Regions from separate parts of the Bacillus paranthracis genome, predicted to be linked through region 1. Evidence: riboswitches for the same ligand, from Rfam matches in the RefSeq annotation. Region 1 holds a riboswitch; the other holds the start of a gene.
The links. Region 1 has a riboswitch for cyclic di-AMP ahead of NLJ82_RS04020 (hypothetical protein). Riboswitches for the same ligand answer to the same signal wherever they lie in the genome.
Positions count from the first base shown of each region.

Region 2: linked by a shared signal. The riboswitch ahead of NLJ82_RS09360 (APC family permease) and the one ahead of NLJ82_RS04020 (hypothetical protein) in region 1 are both predicted to bind cyclic di-AMP.

Region 1 covers NZ_CP101135.1:792,803-802,802, forward strand. The annotation lists gene thiG (thiazole synthase) at 1-590, shown strand, start outside; gene thiF (thiazole biosynthesis adenylyltransferase ThiF) at 583-1,602, shown strand; gene thiD (bifunctional hydroxymethylpyrimidine kinase/phosphomethylpyrimidine kinase) at 1,618-2,430, shown strand; cyclic di-AMP (ydaO/yuaA leader) riboswitch at 2,516-2,663, shown strand; gene NLJ82_RS04020 (hypothetical protein) at 2,757-3,143, shown strand; gene NLJ82_RS04025 (hypothetical protein) at 3,160-3,390, shown strand; cyclic di-AMP (ydaO/yuaA leader) riboswitch at 3,652-3,797, shown strand; gene NLJ82_RS04030 (SipW-dependent-type signal peptide-containing protein) at 3,896-4,000, shown strand; gene kdpF (K(+)-transporting ATPase subunit F) at 4,000-4,077, shown strand; gene kdpA (potassium-transporting ATPase subunit KdpA) at 4,097-5,764, shown strand; gene kdpB (potassium-transporting ATPase subunit KdpB) at 5,778-7,868, shown strand; gene kdpC (K(+)-transporting ATPase subunit C) at 7,885-8,466, shown strand; gene kdpDN (KdpD-like non-kinase potassium sensor) at 8,523-9,677, shown strand; gene NLJ82_RS04060 (MFS transporter) at 9,700-10,000, opposite strand, start outside.
Region 2 covers NZ_CP101135.1:1,829,317-1,839,316, forward strand. The annotation lists gene NLJ82_RS09330 (sensor histidine kinase) at 1-613, shown strand, start outside; gene NLJ82_RS09335 (M23 family metallopeptidase) at 685-1,545, shown strand; gene NLJ82_RS09340 (Nramp family divalent metal transporter) at 1,606-2,901, opposite strand; gene trhO (oxygen-dependent tRNA uridine(34) hydroxylase TrhO) at 3,380-4,339, shown strand; gene NLJ82_RS09350 (hypothetical protein) at 4,533-6,008, opposite strand; gene panE (2-dehydropantoate 2-reductase) at 6,184-7,128, shown strand; gene NLJ82_RS28650 (hypothetical protein) at 7,184-7,312, opposite strand; cyclic di-AMP (ydaO/yuaA leader) riboswitch at 7,452-7,598, shown strand; gene NLJ82_RS09360 (APC family permease) at 7,743-9,569, shown strand.

The DNA.
Region 1 (10,000 bases):
TAAAAAAATATACGTTATTACCGAATACAGCCGGAGCAAAAAATGCTGAAGAAGCTGTTCGTATTGCAAAATTAGCAAAAGCTTCAGGGCTTTGCGACATGATAAAGGTAGAAGTTATTGGTGATGATAGAACGTTATTACCTGATCCGGTAGAGACGTTAAAGGCATCTGAAATGTTACTAGAAGAAGGATTTATCGTACTTCCGTACACATCTGATGATGTTGTATTAGCACGTAAATTACAAGAACTTGGCGTGCATGCGATTATGCCAGGAGCATCTCCAATTGGATCAGGACTTGGTATTGTAAATCCATTGAATTTGAGCTTTATTATTGAACAAGCGACATTACCAGTTATCGTTGATGCTGGTATCGGTAGCCCGGCTGATGCGGCATTTGCGATGGAATTAGGAGCAGATGGTGTGTTATTAAATACAGCTGTATCAGGAGCAAAAGATCCTATTAAAATGGCACAAGCAATGAAATTAAGTATTGAGGCAGGCCGTTTAGGCTTTGAAGCAGGTCGTATTGCACGTAAACGTTGTGCAACAGCAAGTAGTCCTTTAGAAGGAATGAGCGTAGTTGAATAATCGATATTCTCGCCAAGAACTATTTTCTCCAATTGGAGAAGAAGGACAGCAAAAGATAAGGGAAAAGCATGTGCTCATTATCGGTGCAGGCGCACTAGGTAGTGCAAATGCAGAAATGTTTGTAAGAGCTGGTGTTGGCACAGTAACGATTGTTGACCGGGATTATGTCGATTGGAGTAATTTACAAAGGCAGCAATTGTATGCAGAGAGTGATGTGGAAAATAATCTTCCGAAAGCTGTAGCAGCGAAGAAGCGTCTAGAAGAGATTAATAGTGAAGTAAGAGTAGAAGCGCTCGTTCAAGATGTAACAGCTGAGGAGTTAGAAGAACTCGTTACAAACGTTGATGTAATGATTGATGCAACTGATAATTTCGAAACGCGTTTCATTGTGAATGATATGGCACAAAAATATTCTATTCCATGGATTTACGGAGCATGTGTAGGGAGTTACGGTCTTTCTTACACAATCCTTCCTAGTAAAACGCCATGTTTATCTTGTTTATTACAATCGATTCCGCTTGGCGGAGCGACATGTGATACAGCGGGGATTATATCACCTGCTGTATCTCTCGTCGTTTCTCATCAAGTAACGGAAGCTCTTAAACTGTTAGTGGAAGATTACGAATCACTTCGAGATGGACTTGTATCGTTTGATGTATGGAAGAATGAATATTCATGTATGAATGTGCAAAAGCTTCGTAAACATAATTGCCCTTCGTGCGGAGAGAATGCATTATATCCTTATTTAAACAAAGAAAATACATCGAAAACAGCAGTTTTATGCGGGAGAAATACAGTTCAAATTAGACCACCTCATAAAGAGGAAATAGATTTTGAACGATACAAAGAGCTGCTGCATGATCGTGTGAATGATTTAAATGTAAATCCATATTTATTATCATTTTCTGTGGAAGAAAAGAGATTAGTTGCTTTTAAAGATGGTCGTGTACTTGTACATGGAACGAAAGATATAAGTGAAGCAAAAACAGTTTATCATCGTTATTTTGGATAGAAAAGGATGAGTGGGATGAAAGTAAATAAAGCTTTAACAATTGCAGGATCTGATAGTGGCGGCGGTGCCGGCATTCAAGCAGATTTAAAAACATTCCAAGAGCTTGGTGTGTATGGGATGACGGCTATTACGGCAATTACTGCTCAAAACACGCTTGGCGTTCAAGGGGTATATCCAGTTTCGTTAGAAGGTATTACGGAACAGTTGAATTCAATTGGTACGGATTTAACACCAGATGCTGTGAAATTAGGAATGTTATTTAGCAGCGAAATTATTCAAATTGTAGCAGAACATATTAATAAATTTGGCTGGAATAATATTGTACTAGATCCTGTTATGATTGCTAAGGGCGGTGCATCATTATTACAGCAAGAAGCAGTACAAGCGTTAAAAGAATATTTATTGCCAGTAGCAACAGTTGTAACGCCGAATGTTCCTGAGGCAGAAGTGTTAACGGGGCTAGAAATTCATAACGTTGAAGATAGTAAAGAGGCTGCAAAAGTATTGCATGAATTAGGGGCGAAATATGTACTTATGAAGGGCGGACATGCAGAATATCAAGGTAATGAAGTAATTGATTTACTTTTTGATGGAGAAAAGTTTATTGAATTTAGAAGTGAACGAATTCCTTCAAAGCAAACGCATGGAAGCGGGTGTACATTTGCTTCAGCGGTTACAGCTGGACTTGCGAAAGGATACTCAATTGAAGAGGCAGTTCAAGAAGCAAAACAATTTATTAGTATAGCAATTGAAGAGCCGCTACATATTGGAAGTGGTCATGGACCGACGAATCATTTTGCATATAAATTGAATAAAGCACATGTATAAGTAGACAAAAGTCAGTTGTATAACTGGCTTTTTTTTCTGTTTACTTTTTCTAGATACAAGAGTAATATATCAGCCAGAATATATTTTTTGTAATACGCTGAGTCCAATTATATGGAGCGGAGGAACCAATTTGTGCAGTGTCACTAGGGGTGAATCTTTCAATTTTGAAAGTAGGGCTACTCTCAAAGTCCGAATCCGACAGCTAACTTCGTAAGCGTCTTGAGAGAGGACGGTGCCATGATGGATACATCACTTCATCGATCTGATTAGTATAGGGGAATATCAATCTATGTTTGAGTTCTTTTATGCTAAGGAGGATGAGGTACATGGAACTAACACTTATTTGTGTTGGAGAAGAAAGCAAGGTAAATAGTTTAATAGATTTAGTAGCGTTTCAACATGAGTTAATTATTTTTACCGCAAATGAAGAGATAGCGGCTGAAGTGAGGAATTGTGGGTTTGATTGGACGTATAGCTGTAGTAAGGAGCAGGATTTTGCTAGTGTTTGTGAGTGTATTAAGAAGGTGATTTTACTAGGGGATGAGCTTCCAATTATTAGCTTCTTTACAGAACACATTCGCTTTTCTTTTCAAGCACCTATTACTGTTGTTACAAGGAATAAACGATACCCAGCGAGGCTCTATGAAACAATTGGAGCTACATTTGTCGTGTTTACGAATTGTGATAATATTTCTTTTTTATTTTTTGAATAGGGCGGGGGAGAAGAAGATGAAGGTGTTGTTACTAGGAGATATAGCGAATCGTTGGGCGGTATCGGTAGAGCGAGTTCAAGAATTGGTGGTACTTGATCCTATTTTTCCAAGGCCCTATATCATATTGCCATCGAAAGACGCTTTATATTTAAAAACAGATGTTATCGAATATGAGCAGCTACATGCAGAATTGTCACAAGTTTATATTCGCGGGAGAAATTTACGTGCTTTTTTACGAGGAGAATAAATAGTGAATAAAAATAGAGCGAATGCTAAGTGCAACAAGCTATGCACTTCATGTCATTCGCTCTTTTTATTTCGTATTTAAAAGATCATTTATGTGAAAAAGAAAGAAAAGACGAGAAAACAGATGAAAAAATATTAATAACACTCAATGTAAGCGTTTAAATAGATGGATATTTTCTTATTTTCAGTAATTTAGCTCTTTACAAGTGAAAAATAGAGGAGTATATTTACTCTCATAAATCATTCATAAAATTTCCAAAAAAACCTAAAATCGCTGAGTTCCAGAAATGGAGCGGGGGAACCAATTTTGTGCATTGTCACTTGGGGTGAATCTTTCAGTTTTGAAAGTAGGGCTACTCTTTAGGCCCGAATCCGACAGCTAACCTCGTAAGCGTTTAGAGAGGAGGTTTACTTTTTGTTGTTCATTTTTTGAACACTGAGTAGAGCTCAGTGTTCTTTTTTAATATTTTAATGGTAAATTTTTACAGAAAGGTGAGAGGGTAGCTATGTTAGATGTTGTAATGATCGGAATTTTTGTTGTGTTAGTCGCATCGATGGCAAGTCTTGCAAGTTGGTCAGATAAAGTTGTGAAAGAAGGGAAGCAATCATGATGATTGTTTTATCAGTTATTGTTGCAGCAATTACGGTGTACTTAGTGTATGCATTATTAAATCCGGAAAAGTTTTAATTAGGGGGAGTCATTCATTATGATCTGGGTTGCAGTCGTTATTACAATGCTATTGTTTATTCTTGTGGCAAAGCCAACGGGAATTTATTTAGAGAAAGCCTTTCAAGGTAGTAAAAAGCTAGATAAAGTATTCGGGCCTTTTGAAAAACTTATTTTTAAAATTACGGGTGTAAAAGAATATAATCAAACGTGGAAACAGTACGCATTATCATTAGTTTTATTAAATGGATTTATGATTGTTGTCGTATATTTCATTTTCAGACTACAAGGAGTATTGCCATTAAATCCAGCACACATTGAAGGAATGGAGCCTACGCTCGCTTTTAATACAGCAATTAGTTTTATGGCTGATACGAACTTACAGCATTATAGCGGTGAAAATGGTTTATCTTATTTATCACAATTAATCGGAATTACATTCTTAATGTTTGCAGCACCGGCAACGACGTTAGCGCTCGTTATGGCATTTATAAGAGGGCTAGCTGGAAAAGAACTCGGTAACTTTTTCGTTGATTTTACGAGAGCATTAACGAGAGTGTTTCTTCCTATCGCATTTATGGCGGCACTAGTCTTTGTCGCACTTGGTGTACCACAAACGTTAGACGGGGCAGTTACGGCGCAAACGATTGATGGCGCGAAACAAAGTATTTTACGCGGGCCAGTTGCATCATTCGTGTCCATTAAGGAACTTGGAAATAACGGCGGTGGATTTTTCGGAGCCAACTCTACGCATCCTTTCGAAAATCCAGGGCAAATGAGTAATATTTTGCAAATGATGCTTATGATGTTGTTGCCAACAGCACTTCCATTTACGTACGGACGAATGGTAGGAAATAAAAAACAAGGTCGCATCCTTTTCGTTTCACTATTCATGGTGTTTTTACTAGGATTTATAACAATTACGACATCTGAATTAAACGGGAATCCAGCTTTAAATGGAATGGGTATCGAACATGTACAAGGAAGTACAGAAGGAAAAGAAGTAAGGTTCGGAACAGTATTTTCTTCACTATACGCAACAGTAACGACAGCTGCTGAAACCGGAGCGGTGAATACGATGCATGATACGTTAACACCAATTGGTGGGTTAGTACCACTCGTAAATATGATGTTAAACACAGTATACGGCGGCGTTGGAGCAGGCTTTGTGAACATTATTATGTATGCGATTATCGCAGTTTTTATATCAGGATTGATGGTTGGACGGACACCGGAGTTTTTAGGTAAGAAAATTGAAGGGAAGGAAATGAAATTAATTGCGGTAACGATACTATTTCATCCACTGCTTATTTTAGGATTTTCAGCATTAGCTCTTTCAACAAGTTTAGGAACGGATGCTATTTCTCATTCCGGTTTCCACGGTTTGACGCAAGTAGTATATGAATACACATCGTCAGCTGCGAATAACGGATCTGGATTTGAAGGATTAGCGGATAATACACCGTTTTGGAATATTACAACTGGTTTAGTTATGTTTTTAGGACGCTATTTCAGTTTAATTACGATGCTAGCTGTTGCAGCTTCATTGAAAGAAAAGACGGTTGTACCAGAAACAGTCGGAACGTTCCGTACGGATAATAGTTTATTTGGCGGCATTTTCATCGGAACAATTGTAATTGTCGGTGCATTAACATTCTTCCCAATGTTGGTACTCGGTCCAATTGCAGAATTTCTTACATTGAAGTAATGGAGGGTAAATGATGAGACCGGTAGTAGTAAAAGAAAAAAGAGTAAATGAGTCGCAAATACATGTTGTAGAAGAGGAAGTTAGACAAGCGAAAACAATGGATCGTGATATCGTGACACATGCGATGAAACAGTCCTTTGCGAAATTGAATCCAAAAGTCATGATAAAGAATCCGATTATGTTTGTTGTAGAAATTGGATTTATCATTACGTTCATTTTATCGTTTCTTCCAAGTCATTCTAGTAGTGTACCAGGATGGTTTAATATAACAGTTTCTTTCATTCTCTTATTTACAGTTTTATTTGCTAATTTTGCAGAAGCATTAGCGGAAGGACGGGGGAAAGCGCAAGCCGATTCTTTAAAACAGTCGAAGAAAGATGTGTTTGCCAATGTTGTAAAAGAAAATGGGAACATTGTTCAAGTTTCAGCAACGGATCTGAGAAAAGGTGATGTTGTTATTGTAAAACAAGGAGAAATGATTCCAAGTGATGGGGAAGTCATAAAAGGATTAGCATCTGTTGATGAATCTGCGATTACAGGGGAATCAGCTCCTGTAATAAAAGAAGCTGGCGGTGATTTTTGTTCCGTAACAGGCGGTACGATGGTTGTAAGTGATGAGATTACGATTATCATTACGAGTAATCCTGGTGAATCATTTATTGATAAAATGATCTCTTTAGTAGAAGGGGCTGCTCGTCAAAAAACACCGAATGAAATTGCTTTAAATACAGTATTAACGAGTTTAACGCTTATTTTCTTAATCGTTGTTGTGACGCTGCCGATTTTCACAAATTATTTAGGGTTTCAAATTGATACAGCTGTACTTGTAGCATTGTTAGTTTGTTTAATTCCAACGACAATTGGTGGATTATTATCAGCGATTGGTATTGCCGGGATGGACCGTGTGACAAAGTTTAATGTGTTAGCAATGTCGGGTAAAGCAGTAGAAGCTGCTGGCGATATTAATACAATTATTTTAGATAAAACGGGTACGATTACTTTCGGGAACAGAATGGCTCATACATTATTACCTGTAGGAAATGAAACGATTGAGCAAGTTGGAAAGTGGGCTGCGATTAGCTCAGTTTTAGATGAAACACCAGAAGGTCGATCTGTTATCGAGTATGTGCAAGCGAAATCTATATCATATAATAGAGAACTTGCGGAACAAGGTGAGTTTGTTCCATTTAAAGCAGAAACGAGAATGAGTGGTGTTGATTTACAGGACGGAACGAAAGTGAGAAAAGGTGCTGTCGGTAGCGTGATTGAATGGGTTCAGTCACAAGGTGGAACAATTCCGAAAGATGTAAATCAAAAAGCAGATTTCATTTCAAAAGAGGGCGGAACACCACTTGTAGTTGCAGTGAATAATCGTATTTACGGTTTAATCTATTTAAAAGATACAGTAAAACCTGGTATGCGTGAACGTTTTGAACAGTTGCGTCAAATGGGGATTAAAACGGTTATGTGTACAGGGGATAACCCATTAACAGCAGCAACCATTGCAAAAGAAGCAGGAGTAGATGAGTTTGTTGCTGAGTGCAAACCAGAAGATAAAATTGCAGTTATTAAAGCAGAGCAAGATAAAGGGAAACTCGTAGCGATGACAGGTGATGGTACAAATGATGCGCCGGCATTAGCACAGGCTGATGTTGGATTAGCGATGAATAGTGGTACAACAGCTGCGAAAGAAGCAGCCAATATGATTGATTTAGATTCGAACCCGACAAAAATTATTGAGGTTGTAGGAATCGGTAAGCAATTGTTAATGACACGTGGTGCGTTAACGACGTTTAGTATTGCAAATGATATAGCGAAATATTTTGCAATCATTCCAGCAATGTTTACACTTGCGATTCCGCAAATGGAAGCATTGAACATTATGAAACTAACATCACCACTGTCAGCGATTTTATCAGCATTACTATTTAATGCGGTTATTATTCCATTACTCATTCCATTGGCGATGAAAGGTATCGCATATAAACCGATGAGTTCGAATGCACTACTTGGCCGAAACCTACTTATTTATGGGCTTGGCGGAGTGATTGTACCGTTCATTGGAATTAAAGTAATTGATATGATTGTCGGCTTGTTTATATAAGGAAGAGGGGAAAGAGATGGCGAAGAAACAAAGTATACTATCACCAATCATCCGTATTACTTTTACATTTTTAGTGTTGTGCGGACTTGTATATCCGCTTATTGTTACTGGTATTGCACAAGCAGTAATGAAGGATAATGCGGATGGAAGTCTAATATATAATGATAAAAATGAAGTGATTGGTTCTAAATTAATCGGTCAAAATTTCACAGATCCACGTTATTTTCATGGGCGTGTTTCTAGTATTGAATATAAAGCAGAAGCGTCTGGTTCAAATAACTATGCACCGTCTAATCCAGATTTAGAGAAACGAGTAGAGAAAAGTATTGAAGAGTGGAAGAAACAAAATCCGAGCGTTCCAGTTACAGAAGTACCAATCGATTTAGTGACAAATTCAGGTTCAGGGCTTGATCCTGACATTAGTCCGAAGGCAGCTTCCGTGCAGGTAGAGCGTATCTCTAAAATAACGAATATTCCGAAAGAAACGCTAAATCAATTGATTAAGGAGCAAACAGAAGGTGCGGCACTTGGCTTATTTGGAGAAAACCGTGTGAACGTTTTAAAGTTAAATTTAGAATTACAGAAACTACTGAAATAGTAACAACGCTACCTCAATCTAAAGGATTGAGGTAGCGTTGTTTCAAAAGAAGGGTTGTGAATGTTTTGTATGCGGATGATTATAAACCAACTTTTCAAAGGCGAACACCAGAAGAGTATTTAAAATATATTCGTCAGCAAAACCGTGGGAAGTTAAAGCTATATGTAGGAGCAGCTCCAGGAGTAGGGAAAAGCTATAAAATGCTCTATGATGCTAGAGAGATGAAAAAGGACGGTATGGATATTGTAATTGGTTTAATTGAAACGCACGGGAGAAAAGAGACAGAAGACGCAATTGCTGATTTAGAAAAGGTTCCTTTAAAAGAAATAGAGTATAAAGGGAAAGTGTTTTATGAACTTGATGTGGAAGGAATTATAAAGCGTGCGCCGCAAGTCGTTGTAGTGGATGAACTTGCACATAGTAATATTCCCAGCTCTAAAAATAAGAAGCGTTATATGGATGTACAAGAATTGTTAGAGGCTGGTATATCCGTATTGTCAGCGTTTAATATTCAACATTTAGAAAGCGTTCATGACATTGTAGCTCAAATTACAAATGTAAAAGTAAGAGAACGAATTCCAGATTTTATTTTACAAAAAGCAAATGAAATTCAGCTCGTTGATGCAACGCCGGAAGTACTTCGGAAGAGGTTAATAGATGGAAAGATATATAAAGAAGAAAAAATTCAGCAAAGCTTACAAAATTTCTTTACGCTTAATAATTTAGGAGCACTAAGAGAATTATCACTTCGGGAAGTCGCTGACGATATGGACGAAAAGATTAGTCAAACAGTGATAGAACCAATCGGAGTGAAAGAAAAAATTCTCGTTTGTGTACAGTACAGTTCAACAGCAGAGAAATTAATAAGACGGGGCTGGCGCATGGCTAATCGCTTAAACGCTGAATTGTATGTATTAAATGTTGAAAGAGAAAATATAGACTCTCTTTCAGCTAGTAAAAAACAAACAATTGAAGAGTGGAAGTCGCTCACGAATCAATTTGATGCAAGTTTTGTATTAGAAGAAGCAAAAGGGAGAAAGCCTGCGGATGTTATTATTGAAGTCGCGAAAAGATTGCAAGTAACACAAATTTTACTTGGGCAATCAGCGAGAACGCGGTGGGAAGAAATTCGAAAAGGTTCTATTGTAAATGAAATTATGAGACAGACGAAACATATTGATATTCATATTGTTGCGGATCAAAGAGTTTAAAATAGAGACCATCTGTAGGTCTCTATTTTGCTTTTTGTGTGGCAGGGAAGCATAGCATTTTCATTGCATATAAGATTACAAGTAAAAACATAATTGCGCCTAGGAAGAAAATCCAAAAGTAATTTTGGTTAAATAAAAGAAATCCACCTATAAGTGGGCCTGTGCCCATACCAAGATAGCGGATGAAGTTGTACATACCGATAGCTGTTGCGCGTTCTTGTACGAATTCTTCCGTTAATAAAGTAGTGTGAGTTGGCATAGAAAGTCCCATACTAAAACCGTACAAAGATGTAACGATAATGATGAATGGGATATTAATGCTA
Region 2 (10,000 bases), 1.0 Mb from region 1:
GTTAGGAAATAAGCTACATTCAAATGGAGAAGAATGTGAACAGTATGTAAGCATATTAAAGCGAAAAAGTTATGAATTAAAAAATCAAGTAGATGAATTATTAGAATACTGTCAAATAAATTATAGAGAGATTGAATTACATAAAAGTGTAGTAAATATGAAAGCATTAATGGAACAAATTATGATTGATTTTGTACCACAACTAGATGATGCCAATATGAGCTTTTGTATGAAAGGTGATAAGGAGTTACATGTGGAAATGGATGTAGCACTTATGGTGAGGTTATTCGAAAATGTAATTAGTAATAGTATTATGTACGGGAAAGACGGAAAGGAGATTGTAATTCAAATTTCTAAAAGAGACATGAATGTTGAAATAGAAATTAAAAATTTTGGGCAATGTATTCCGAAAGAGGACCTTCCTTACGTTTTTGAGAAATTTTATCGTAGTGAAAAATCACGTAGTTCTCATACGGGCGGGAAAGGAATAGGACTTGCAATTTCAAAAAGTATAGCCGATCTCCATCAAGGGGATATCACTGTACGTAGTAACGATAAAGAAACAGTTTTTACTGTGAAATTACCGCAGTATAAAAAAGTAAGAAAGTCGTAAGTATTTCTTTTATATGTCGTAATTTTTACTTTGTATCATTGAGAAAAAGGATATGAGAGTAGGGACGCGACATGTGGAAGGCATTTTTATTAGTAATTATAGTTTCTTTTTTAATTATAAGTTGGATCTTAGTTTATGTAGCTAATGGTGTTACATCAGTTTTTGTTTGGTGGAGTATACAGGCTTTTAGTTTTATTTCAGTTTTCCTCTTGGTAGGATCAGTAATAATATTTTTTTGGAAAGGCATTTTTAGAAAGCGGATAGATAGAACGCTATTCTTAATCATTCTGTTTTCTATCATTGGAGCTTGGCCTGTCGGTTGGTTTGCTAATATAGGTAGAATTGCTTATCCAGCAGATATACAATCTATGAGTCCTAAAGCAGTAGTTCGTTTTCCTTTGAATGAGCGAGCATTAATAGGTTGGGGTGGTGATCGGTTAGAAATGAACTATCACGTTATAAAACCAAATGAAAGGTGGGCATATGATATTCTCATTCCACCTGCTGAAGTGAAAAGTAGTAAATTAAAGGCCTATGGAATATACGGAGCGAGAGTAATGGCACCAGCTTCTGGAACAGTTGTATCAATTAATAATGATGAAAAAGATTTAGTTCCGGGATCGGATGATTTTCAGTCAATGGCGGGAAATCATATTTATTTACGACTAGATGAAACAGGGACATTTTTGGTTCTTGCGCATTTAAAGAAAGGGTCAATTAAAGTGAAGGAAGGACAACATGTAAATGAAGGAGAATTTCTTGCTCAAGTCGGTAACTCAGGAAGTTCAAGTGAGCCGCATTTACATATTCATCATCAAAGGCAAGATCCGTCCAAGGTAAGTATGTTTTTTGCGGAAGGATTGCCACTTTACTTTCGAACTGAAAATGGTGTCATGATGCCGGAAAGAGGGACATACACAAGTGGTAACTAGAAGAAAATCATTTCATCCAAAAAGGGTACTCCAAATTAAAATTGGAATACCCTTTTTTCATTACCCTACAAATGTTTGATACAGTAAGAAGATATTTAAAACGATAACGAGTGCTGCAATTATCCAAGCGATAAATGTTGTTATACGGTGGTTAACGAGTGCACCCATAATCTTTTTGTTACTTGTAAACATAATAAGTGGCACTAGTGCAAATGCAATACCGAATGATAAGACGACTTGGCTCATGACTAGAGCGTAAGTTGGATTTACACCTAAAGCGATAATAACTAATGGTGGAATCATTGTAATAAATCGGCGTAAGTATAACGGAATATGCATGCGAATGAAACCTTGCATAATAATATCACCCGACATTGTACCGACAGAAGAGCTAGATAGTCCTGCTGATAAGAGCCCAATTCCAAACAAAGCAGCTGATACAGGACCTACTAAGTTGGTAAATTGAGTGTAAGCAACATCTAAATCTTCAACGTGCAAGCCGTTTTTAAAAAATAGTGCAGCAGCAACAATTAACATACTTGCATTAATTGCTCCAGCAATAACCATTGCAATAATAATATCGATAAATTCGAAACGAAAAATCTTTTTCTTTTGTTCGTCAGTTGTTCCGACCACACGGCGTTGTGTTAATGCAGAATGCAAGTATATTGCATGCGGCATAACTGTCGCACCTAAAATCCCTGCTGCAAGTAATATACTGTCTACACCCTGGAATTTTGGAATAAATAGTCCTGAAAGAAGGGGACTTAATTCTGGTTTTGCATAAAAAACTTGAATGCCAAAAGCAATTACTACAATGAAAATCATTCCTGTAATAATAGCTTCTAGTGGACGAAATCCTCTACGTTGAAATTCAAGGATAATAAATGATCCGGCTGCTGTAATTAAAGCGGCAGGTAGCATCGGGATTCCAAATAGTAAGTAAAGCCCCAATGCAGCTCCAATAAATTCCGCTAAATCTGTAGCCATAATAACTAGTTCACCTTGTATCCATAAACCGATAGACACAGGCTTTGGAAAGTTTTCACGAGCTATTTCGGGTAAATTGTTTCCTGTAGCAATTCCTAATTTAGCTGATAAAGTTTGGATTAATACAGCCATTAAGTTAGAGGCGAGTATAACCCATAATAGTAAATATCCATATTGTGAACCAGCTGCGATATTTGTAGCAAAGTTGCCAGGATCAATATAAGCAACGGACGCTATAAAAGCGGGTCCTAAAAATGGTAACAGTCTTTTCCAGCCTTTTGTTTCTCCACTTAAAGCTAAGTGAGCTGATTGTACGGTTGTACTTTCAGAAGGGAGATGTTCATCTTTTGTTATATCTTTATTCATAGTAGTTTTCCCCTTTAAAATGTTAACTTGATGAAATTATTGTATTTATTCTTACTCATTATTTCAATACATTTAGATATGTTATATGATAATTTCATTTGAACACGAAAGTTTCCTTAATGCAAATTATATGCCTTTATGCAATGGATGGTGTGATAACGTAAAATAAATTGGGAGTTTATGGTGTGATGACATGGGGAAACATAATAAATTAAAGGGTCAATTTTGAAATTTATGTGAACATAAAGCCGATAATACAGCATATTAATTGATGGAATTGCATTTGTATGATATATAATATATTGGGATTACAACATAACCACAGTGTTTTGGTGTGTAATCTTGTTTTTTATTTTTGTTAACTGATAGAAAATAGTATAAAGAGAAGGAAATGGGATTCATTTTCTTATTATATATGTTTTGATATGAACGTTAACTTATACATGATTTTAAAAATTAGATAGGTGGTAGAAATACATTGGCAACTACAAAACCATACAGAGTATTACTATATTACATGTACACAACAATTGAAAACCCAGAAGAATTCGCGGCAGAGCATTTAGCATTTTGTAATTCACTTGAATTAAAAGGAAGAATTCTTGTAGCTAAAGAAGGTATTAACGGAACTTGTTCTGGTACTGTAGAACAAACAGAGAAATATATGGAAGCAATGAACAATGATCCACGTTTTGACGGTATCGTATTTAAAATAGATGAAGCTGATGGTCATGCATTCAAGAAAATGCACGTGCGTCCTCGTCCAGAGTTAGTTACACTTCGCCTAGAAGATGACATTAACCCACACGAAATAACTGGGAAGTATTTAGAGCCAAAAGATTTTTATGAAGCAATGAAACAAGAAGATACAGTTATCATTGATGCGCGAAATGATTATGAATTTGATTTAGGTCACTTCAAAGGTGCGATCAAACCTGATATCGAATCATTCCGTGAATTACCAGATTGGATTCGTGAAAATAAAGAAATACTTGAAGGCAAAAAGATTTTAACTTATTGTACAGGTGGAATTCGTTGTGAGAAGTTTTCTGGTTGGTTAGTTCGTGAAGGCTATGAAGATGTAAGTCAGCTTCACGGCGGTATTGTAACGTACGGAAAAGACCCAGAAGTACAAGGTGAGCTTTGGGATGGACAATGTTACGTGTTCGATGAGCGTATCGCTGTACCAGTAAACCAAAAAGAACATGTTATCGTTGGTAAAGACCACTTTACAGGTGAACCTTGTGAGCGCTATGTAAACTGTTCAAATCCAGAATGTAATAAGAAAATTTTATGTTCTGAAGAAAACGAAGCGAAATATTTACGTGCATGTTCTCACGAATGTCGTGTAAGTCCACGTAACCGCTACGTAATACAACATGAATTAACGGAAGAGCAAGTAGCTGCTGCATTAGAGAAAATCGAAGCAGAGAAGTAAGAGGGAAAAGGCTAATCTAAATTTTTGGATTAGCCTTTTTTATATTTGATTTTTGGGCGTTTTTTGTCGGTAAGTCGATATATTTAAATAATCGCTGATATATTTTGAGTTGCGCCGATATAATTTGAAAATCGCTGATAAAAATTTCAATTACTGTAGCGTACCACATACTTCAATGTAAAAATACTCTTCTTTACTTCTTATCATCTTTCTCTCTCACAGCAGAAAGTACAGTTTGTTTTACCCATGCTTTTCTTCGTTTATGTTGTAGACTCCATTGGTATAAACTTTGCGCACCTAAAATAAGTGAAATGACGATACCGCTAATTGCTATTAAAAGCGCGAAAAATTCAAGTGGCGATGATATTTTGTTTGAATCGGTGTTTCTTAACAGATCAATCATAGTAAACCCTAACATTTGGCCTACTACAGAGTAGAGCGTTAAAATTAATAGTAAAAGGCTATCTTTTTTTGAAGCAACATTTTCTTGATATTTAAACAAACTATCAAGATTTTGTTTTGCATTTGAGTATAGTATCTCAATGTTAAAAAGCTTTCTTAAGCGAAAGAAAATATCTTCACTCTGTGATTGGGATACTAGCTCTAAAGAAAAGTAATTCGCCGTAAACGAATTGATTGAATAAATTAATTTCTCTATTTCATTTGTATCTTGTTCAATGTTTAACTCAGCATAAGCGTTTGCCATTTTCAATAAAACAATTTTATGAAATAGATTTAATAATAAAGCGTAATAAAACTCCCCATACATTTGACTCGCAAGTTTAGTAAATTCGCGTTCTCCTTCATTTGTTACACATGTGAATATATGTTCTTCCATTATGAAATAGCGATTCGGAGCCCATCTTTGGTAAGCGTGTTGTTTTAAATAATCATGAATATAAGGCAGATTATTTGCACTCACATATGCCTTGCCATCACTTGTTAACCCGGAAAGACTAGAAGTACGATAAACATCCACTTCATTCAGTTCCATATCTTCTTTTATAGATAATAAAGTTTGTACGTACATTCGCTGATCTTCAAAGAAAGGAAAGGTTTGAAAGTAAGAACTTCTTAATCTCTTCTTCTCAAAGAAATCTGTTATGCCATGAAATAAATAACCAAAAATGAATCTTTCCACTTGGGAATATTTTTTTTCATTACATTCAATGCAAATCGTTTCATTTGTATCATTTTTAGTTTCAAGTACACGGAAGCGGGCGGCGAATTCAATTGCTTCTGATAATGTCATGTTTGGAGCGGTCTCTATTTCTGTCCGAATTGTTAAGAAGCCAAGCTCATAAGGACAAAGTGTTACGTCAATAGAATGAATCTTAAATGGAACGGAAATAAGATTTGTTGTTAAATGTCCAGTTAAGTTAAGGTCTTTAGAATAGCGCTGCAATCCTTTTTGATGCTCTGAGTGAGGAAAGAGAATTTTATTGGTAAATGAAAGGTAGTATGCTTCCATATTTTGATGTGAAACTTGAAACTTTCCGTAGTATGTATTTTCATTTTCAAGATGATCGAGTCGAAAAGGGTGAAAATCATTTTTCTGTAAGAAAGGGAACATATTTTGTTCATATCCAGTTTTAAAAGAAAACGGGAATATAAATTGAAATATAGCTGTTGTTACATCTTTTTCCTCGATTGTATGTATTGCCTCCATTTACATTGTTTCCTTTCCAAATATGCTATAAAAACAACATGCCCAAATTCATTTGAAAATAACCACTGTTTTATACTTGAGTAAGAATGAAAATTCAGCTTATTTAGTAGGGGACATGTATAATGTTATGTATACTGAATGTTATAAAATTGTATTTTGAAAAGGGGGATGTTGTATGCGTATTTTAGTATTAGGAGCGGGAGGCGTTGGAGGCTTTTTTGGGGGACGCTTAGTAGAAAAAGGAGAAGATGTTACTTTTCTTGTTCGTAGTAAACGGAAAAAACAATTGGAGGAAAGAGGACTTGTAATCCGCAGTGTTAATGGGGATTTTTCCTTCCAACCGAAATTAATAACGAAAGAAGATCAAACTGCTCCATTTGATGTGATTCTATTTTCAACAAAAGCGTATCACTTAAATGAGGCAATTCAAGATTTGAAGCCGTTTGTAGGTGAAAGTACTGTAATCATTCCGTTGCTAAATGGTATTGCTCATGTATCGCTATTACAAAAGGAATTCGGTGAGGAAAAAGTAATTGGTGGTTTATGCTTTATCGAGACGACGTTAAACGATCAAGGAGAAATTGTACAAACTAGCGCTGCAAATAGACTTATGTTTGGAGAAATGAAGTCTCAAAATTCAGAGAGAATAAAGCATATTTCTAAAGCATTTGCAGGTACGAAATCTAGTTTTATTTTAAGTGAAAACATTATGCAAGATATGTGGCATAAATATTTATTTATTACTGTAATGTCCGGTGTGACAACGTTAATGCGTGCACCAATTGGACCAATCCGTGAAAGTGAAGGCGGCCGTGATTTTATCCGTAATGTGTTTGAGGAATCTGTACAAATCATGAGAGTATTAGGAGCCCCCGTAAAGGAAAATATTGCCGAGGAACATATGAAAACGATTGATAAAATTTCGTATGATATGAAGTCATCAATGCAACGTGATATGGAAAAGGGTTCGTTTATTGAAGGGAAGCACTTGCAAGGATATTTACTGGATGTAGCAGAGCAATTTTCAATAGCGGCACCATTATTAGGCACTATATATCAAAATTTAAAGGTGTATGAAGAGATGACCTTTAACAGATCTGTAATAGAATTAGATGTATGAAAAAATAAAAAAGAAAGCAATATATAAGTGTATTGCTTTCTTTTTTTATGACAAATCATTTATTTCTTTTTGTTCTATCTGTCAAATTTATTTCCTGTTCACGTTTACCGTATAATTGATTAATTTCATTTGCTAATGCATCTAAATAGGAATCGGAAAAAATAGGCTTCTTTTCTTTAGACATATAGATCTCCTTTATTGATTTTTTAGTATTCATTATGTATATTTACCAGCGGATTATGCGCAATCATTTTAATTTTTTCTTTTTAAAAATTTTTGTTTACATTTTGAAAATAAAGGAGTATTATAATCCACAGTTTCAATTTTCTAAATCGCTGAAACCGCATGGTGCGGGGGACCCGTTCTTATGGATTAGTTCTGAATCCAATGGGGTGAATCCTTGAAAAAGGTAGGGCTACTCATAGGCCCGAATCCGACAGCTAACCTCGTAAGCGTTATATTGAGAAGGAAGGTGGAGCTTGTGCGACAAAAAAAATAATGTCTACAAGTCTATTTCGTTATGGCTTGTAGACATTTTTTGTTTTCTGAAGAAATCGTTTATCCGCTATAACTAGCAGAAAAGTTCGTACAAAATTATTGGAGAGTGGACAGCAGTGGTTTCATCTATTAAAAGATTTTTAATTGGAAGACCGTTAAAATCAACAGAGCTTGGAGAACAGAAGCTTAATAAAACGAAAGCTTTAGCTATTTTATCTTCTGACGCATTGTCATCAGTTGCTTACGGTCCAGAGCAAATTTTAATTGCTTTAGCAGGTGTTGGAGCGATCGCTTATTGGTATTCCATTCCGATCGCTGTTGGGGTATTAGTATTATTGACGGCCCTTATTTTATCTTATCGTCAAATTATTTTTGCTTATCCGCATGGCGGGGGCGCGTATGTTGTATCAAAAGAAAATTTAGGGATGAATCCAGGCTTAATTGCTGGAGGATCTTTATTAGTTGACTATATTTTAACTGTTGCAGTAAGTGTGTCTGCAGGTACAGATGCGCTCACATCTGCTTTTCCTAGTTTACATGCACATAATGTAATCATTGCGATTATATTTGTTATATTTATTACCATCTTAAATTTAAGAGGTGTAACGGAATCAGCTTCCGTTTTAGCATATCCTGTTTATTTATTCGTTTTGGCACTATTTATATTAATTGGTGTAGGGATATACAATATTTTAACGGGGCACGTTTCGCAGGCTTTACACACGCCGATTGGAACACCAGTTGCAGGGATTAGTTTATTTTTATTACTAAGAGCATTTGCATCAGGTAGTTCTGCTTTAACAGGTGTTGAAGCAATTTCAAATGCAATTCCGAACTTTAAAGATCCTGCGCCAAACAATGCAGCGAAAACATTGCTTGCAATGGGTGCATTACTTGCAGTTTTATTTTCAGGAATTGTGTTCTTAGCTTATTATTACGGAATTTCTCCAAGTAAAGAAGTAACAGTTGTTTCACAAATTGCTGAACAAACATTTGGACGTAATTTCATGTACTATTTCATACAAGGTACAACAGCTTTAATATTAATCCTTGCTGCTAACACAGGATATTCTGCGTTTCCGTTATTAGCAGTAAACCTTGCAAAAGATAAGTTTATACCAAGAATGTTTACGATTAGAGGAGACCGCCTAGGTTACTCAAATGGAATTATTATACTTGGAATCGCATCGATTATTTTAATTGTAGCTTTCCAAGGGCAAACAGAGCATTTAATTCCGTTATATGCAGTAGGTGTATTTATTCCATTTACCCTTTCTCAAAGTGGTATGGTATTAAAATGGCTTCGTGAAAAACCGGAAGGATGGGCTTTACGATTAACGGTCAATTTAATTGGTGCAGTCATTAGTTTTATCGTAATGAGTATGTTCTTTTTAACTAAATTTGCACAAGTTTGGTCAATCCTTATTTTCTTACCTGTAATTATCTTCTTATTCCACCGAATTAAGAAGCATTATGATGCAGTAGGAGACCAACTAAGTTTAAAAACTTGTGAACGGATTGTTCCGATTGAAGGAAATGTAATTGTCGTTCCAGTAGCTGGTATGACACATGTGGTAGAAAACTCATTGAACTATGCAAAGTCTCTTTCAGCAGATCAAGTTATTGCTGTATATGTCGCTTTTGACAGAGAAGAGGAAAAGAAATTTGAAGAGAAATGGAAGAAGTGGCAACCTGAAGTAAGGCTTGTTACTTTACATTCTCATTATAGAAGTATTATTCAACCGCTAACAAAGTTCATTGATACAGTACAGTATAAAGCGAGTGAATCAAATTACCGAGTTACGGTCGTTATACCACAATTCATTCCGAAAAAAGGTTGGCATAACATTCTTCATAATCAGTCTAGTTTACTCATTCGTGCGTATTTACTCTATAAAAGAAATGTTGTTATTACAACAGTACCATATCATTTGAAAAAATAAGAAGGTTTTTTAAGGATAGCTTTACGAAAGTGAAGCTATCCTTTTTGTGTATACGCTATGCATAATTGCATACGAATCCGAAAGATATATTGATATAATTTTTACATCTGTGAGTAAGTAGAGGTTTTTGTTGTGATATATGGATATTTCAATTGAAAAAGTAAAGTGGATTATATTTTAAAATAAAGACATGAAAGCTTGAAAATAAAGGGAATGAAAATACTTCTTTACGTTATATAAATAGCTGTGTTTAAATGACCTTACAGTATAAAACTTATATGAAAACAAAACGGAATTTCATATTTACGTACGTTATTTAGTTTAATATGAATAATATTTTTATGTAATATATTCACTGTGTGAATGTGGAAATTGCTGTAAAATAGAAATTTTATACAATGTTATTCATACTAATCACATATGAAAAAATA